Regions from separate parts of the Kocuria sp. GQ42 genome, predicted to be linked through region 1. Evidence: predicted binding sites of a transcription regulator. Region 1 holds the regulator's gene; the other holds the start of a gene.
What was found. Region 1 encodes HspR, which represses chaperone genes until heat shock. Its sites were predicted from a motif close to AAGTTGAGTCNNNNNGACTCAACTT; they were not measured.
Positions count from the first base shown of each region.

Region 2: a site for HspR is predicted at 1,408-1,432, ahead of clpB (ATP-dependent chaperone ClpB). Genes of this name have one in related genera too.

Region 1 covers NZ_JCAXEN010000007.1:19,473-21,856, forward strand. The annotation lists gene trmB (tRNA (guanosine(46)-N7)-methyltransferase TrmB) at 1-306, shown strand, start outside; gene AC6CH6_RS14205 (GNAT family N-acetyltransferase) at 303-830, shown strand; gene AC6CH6_RS14210 (heat shock protein transcriptional repressor HspR) at 857-1,297, opposite strand; gene AC6CH6_RS14215 (DnaJ C-terminal domain-containing protein) at 1,299-2,324, opposite strand.
Region 2 covers NZ_JCAXEN010000001.1:5,794-8,177, reverse strand. The annotation lists gene clpB (ATP-dependent chaperone ClpB) at 1-1,316, opposite strand, end outside; gene AC6CH6_RS00030 (hemerythrin domain-containing protein) at 1,577-2,152, opposite strand; gene AC6CH6_RS00025 (MFS transporter) at 2,378-2,384, shown strand, end outside.

The DNA.
Region 1 (2,384 bases):
AAGACCCGCCACCACAAGCGGCGCCTGGTCTCCCCCGCGTTCGCCGAGCTCGCCGCCCGGGTGCTCGTCCCGGGCGGGCTGTGGCGGCTCGCCACGGACTGGCAGGAGTACGCCCTGGTGATGCGCGAGGTCCTCGACGCGTCCCCGCAGTTCGAGAACGTCCACCCGGGCCCGCTCGCCGACGACGAGCACCCGGACACCGGGTGGGCCCCGCGCTGGGAGGGACGGGTCCTCACGAGCTTCGAGCGCAAGGCGCGGGAGGCGGGGCGCGTCCCCCGCGACCTCGTCTACCGCCGGACGGCGTGAGCGCCGTCCCCGGCGCGGAGCGCAACGGCGTGCGCGCAGTGCCCGGCCCGGAGCGGGACGGCTTCGTCGTCGTGCCCCCGGGCGATCCCCGCACGCAGCCGCTGCTCGAGGGCCTGCACCACGAGTACGTGGAGCGCTACGGTCCCGAGATCGGGGCGGAGGAGATGGCCGAGCACCCCGTCGACGACTTCACCGCCCCCGCCGGAGCGCTCCTGCTCCTCCTCGAGGGCGGCACGACGGTGGGCGGCGGCGCGTTCCGCCGGCACGACGACGCCACGGCGGAGCTCAAGCGCGTGTGGACCGCCCCGGCGCACCGCCGGCGGGGGATCTCGCGGCGGGTCCTGGCCGAGCTCGAGCGGCTCGCCGCCGCGGCGGGCTACCGGCGCATCCACCTCACCACGGGCAGCCGCCAGCCGGAGGCGTCCGCCCTGTACCGCAGCAGCGGGTACGTCCTGCTGCCCGGGACCGCCCGGGTCTATCCGGGCGGCGTGTACGACGTGGGCTTCGAGAAGCACCTGCGCTGACCGCCCGGCCCGGGCACCGGTGCGGCTCAGCGCTCCTGCTGGCGCGGGGGCCGGTACAGCACCACGGCCTGCGAGATCTTGCGGGCCCGGGGGCGGGCGCCGCGGGCCATGCGCACCACGTCCCCGCCGACGCCGGCGGCGAAGATCCGCGAGGACTCCTCGGCCCGGTCCCGGGCGTCCTCGAGCTCCTGGGACAGCTCCGCCACGCGCGACCGCAGGGCCGCGACCTGGTTCTCCAGCTGGAGGATGCGCCGGATGCCCTCGAGGGACACGCCCTGCTGGGACAGCACCTGGATCTGCTGCAGCTTCTCGATGTCGCGCTGCGAGTAGCGGCGGGCGCGGCCGGGGGCGCGGGACGGCCTGACGAGGCCGAGCCGGTCGTACTGGCGCAGCGTCTGCGGGTGCATCTCCGCGATCTCCGCGGCCACGGAGATCACGAACAGCGGCTGGTCGGCGTCCAGTGCCATCTCACACCCGTGCCTTCTCGGCCAGGCGGGCCCGGGGGTCCTCGTCCGCGGTCGCCTCGGCGAACGCCCGGACCGCGGCCTGCGCCTGCTCGTCCAGCTCGGCCGGGACGTGCACCTCGACCGTCACGATCAGATTGCCGGTGCCCTTCGCCGTGCCGAACCCGCGCCCCTTGACGCGGAAGCGCCGGCCCGAGGACGTGCCCGCCGGCACCTTCACGCGCACGGTGCCGCCGTCCAGCACGGGCACCTCGATCGTGGCGCCCAGGGCCGCCTCGGGGAACGTGATCGGCACGGTGACCTCGACGTCGTCCGTGCCCTCGACGCGCCGGAAGAAGGGGTGCGGGGTCACGTGGACGGTGACGTAGAGGTCGCCGGCCCCGCCGGCACCCGAGTGGCCCTTGCCGGCGAGCTTGAGCTTCTGCCCGTCGCGCACGCCGCGCGGGATCCGCACCGTGGTCTCCTGGCCGTTGCCCCGGCGCAGCTTGACCGTGGTGCCGTGCACCGAGGAGCGGAACGGGATGGTCGTCTCCGTCCGGATGTCCTCCCCGCGCGCCGGCGGGGCCTGGTAGCCGCCGTAGCCGCCCGGCGCCCCGTACCCGGTCTGACCGCCGAACTGGGCGAACAGGTCCTCGAACCCGCCCGGGCCGCCGGGGCCGCCCGCGCCGCCGGTGGAGTAGGTCGTGCGGCGGCGGCGTCCTCCGCCGCCTCCGCCGAAGATGTCGCCGAAGAGGTCCTCGAAGTTGGCCGAGCCCCCGGCGCCGCCGGGGCCGCCGGCGGTGAAGCGCGCCCCGGAGCCCATCGCGCGGATCGCGTCGTACTGCTTGCGCTCCTCGGGGTCGGAGAGCACGGAGTTCGCCTCGGTGATGTCCTTGAACCGCTGCTCGGCCTCCGCGTCCCCCGGGTTCTGGTCCGGGTGGTACTGGCGGGCGAGCTTGCGGTAGGCCTTCTTGACGTCGGCGGCGGACGCGTCCTTGGAGACGCCGAGAATGCTGTAGAAGTCCTTGTCGATCCAGTCCTGGCTGGCCATGACGCCTCCTTTCTGTGGGGCCGGTCGGGGTCCTGCGGGGCAGGACCCGGTGGTGGTCCG
Region 2 (2,384 bases), on a different contig from region 1:
TCGACGGACGCGGGGTCGGTCTCGCGCTCCAGCGCGAGCTCCTCCATGGTCAGGCGGTCGACGGCGCGGCGCAGCTGGTCGATCTCCTCCGGCGCGGAGTCGATCTCCATGCGCAGCCGCGAGGCGGCCTCGTCGACCAGGTCGATGGCCTTGTCCGGCAGCTGCCGGCCCGGGATGTACCGGTTGGACAGCGTGGCCGCCGCGACGAGCGCGGCGTCCGCGATCTGCACCTTGTGGTGTGCCTCGTAGCGCTCCTTGAGCCCGCGCAGGATCGCCACGGTGTCCTCCACGGAGGGCTCGCCGACGTAGACCTGCTGGAAGCGGCGCTCCAGGGCGGCGTCCTTCTCGATGTTCTCGCGGTACTCGTCCAGGGTGGTCGCGCCGATCAGGCGCAGCTCGCCGCGGGCCAGCATGGGCTTGAGCATGTTCCCGGCGTCCATCGAGCCCTCGGCGGCGCCGGCGCCGACCACGGTGTGGATCTCGTCGATGAAGGTGACGATCTGCCCCTCCGAGTCCTTGATCTCCTCGAGCACGGCCTTGAGCCGCTCCTCGAACTCGCCGCGGTACTTGGCGCCGGCCACCATGGACCCGAGGTCCAGGGAGATCAGCGTCTTGCCGCGCAGCGACTCGGGGACGTCCCCGGCGACCATGCGCTGGGCGAGGCCCTCGACGACGGCGGTCTTGCCGACGCCGGGCTCACCGATCAGGACGGGGTTGTTCTTGGTGCGGCGGGACAGCACCTGCACCACGCGCCGGATCTCGGAGTCCCGCCCGATGACCGGGTCCAGCTTGCCCTCGCGGGCCATGGCGGTCAGGTCGGCGCCGAACTTCTCGAGCGCCTGGAAGGTGCCCTCGGGGTTGGCGGTGGTCACGCGACGGTCTCCTCTCACGGACGGGACGGCGGTCCTCAGCTGCTCGGGTCCGGCGCCTGCGCCCCGCAGGACGTCCCCGACCTTCCCCTCCTGCTGGGCGAGGCCGTACAGGAGGTGCTCGGTGGAGATGTACTCGTCGCCGAGGGACTGGGCGAACTGCTCCGCGGCCTGGATGACCTGCAGCGCGCCCCGGTTGAACTGGGCCTGGGCCGTGGAGGAGCCGGACGCGGAGGGCAGGGCCTTGATGGCGGCGCTGGCTTGCGCGGAGACGGCGTCGACGTCGGCCCCGGTGGCCTTCAGGACGGCGACGGCCACACCTTCCCGCTGGTCCATGAGGGCCTTGAGGAGGTGGGCGGGCTCGACCTGCGGATTGCCCGCGGTCGAGGCGTTGGTGGAGGCGGCGGAGAGCGCCTCCTGGGACTTGGTGGTGAACTTGGTCTCCACTGCGGCTCCTTGGCGAGGGACGTTCTGGAACGGATCGGGGACGAACCGGCCCGGCGCCGATCATCATTGGGTGCGGCCGGGCAGTTCAGCTAACCTGAGTCTAGCGCACTCAACTCCCGGACGACAGGGGCTGTGTCCGCTCGGTGCCGGCGACCCACCGTGGTCCCGTGGAACAGCACGGACCCCCGCCGGGCGAGCCTCGCGAGGCGCTCGTCCAGCAGGGGTCCGTGCCGTGCTGTCCGCGGGGGACCGTCGCCCGGCTAGCCGGTGCTCCGACCCGTCAGCCGGTCCCGGAGCCGGTCGACCATGCCGACGCCGGGCCCGACGGTCTTGTGGAACAGCTCCGAGTGCGGCGCGGAGGGGTGCGGCCGGGTCGGCGCCACCTTCTTGGCGTTCTGCACCTTCCGGCCCAGCTCCACGAGGTCCTCGGCCGGGATGTGCGCCCGCAGCTTCGGGAACTGGTCGGACTCCTCGTCGTCGATGTGGTGCCGCAGCTGCGACTGCATCTCGCGGATCAGCTCCATGAACGCCGGCTCGGAGGCGGCGACGCCCTCCACCTGCTTCATGACCCGGACGAGATCGTCGTGCTCCTTCTTGTCGTGCTCGACCTCCTCGGCGCCGCCGGGCAGGTGCTTCTCCATCACCGGGTAGACGTGCATCTCCTCCGCGACGGCGTGGCGCATGACCTCCGCGATCACGGTGTCGGCCAGGTCCCTGCGCCGGGCGGCGTCCGCGGCGCCCTCGATCTGGCCGAGCAGTTCGAGCATCTCCCGGTGGTCGGTGGTGAGGATGTCGATGACATCGGTGTCCGGACCCGCAGCGTGGGTGTCGGTCATGGGACGCGCCTCCTTGAAGTCGTGGTTCCCGGTTCCGTGGGCGGCATGACGAGGCCCTGGAACCCGAGCGCGACACGTATCACACGGATGCCCGATTTGTCCAAGATCACAGGCCCGAACCGTTGGATGCCCTCGACATCCTCCGTAGCATCGAGGTTTCCACCCGTTCGGCCCGACGACGCGCCTTCCACCCGCACCCCCTTGTTCCGCACGGAAGGATCCGCCATGTCCG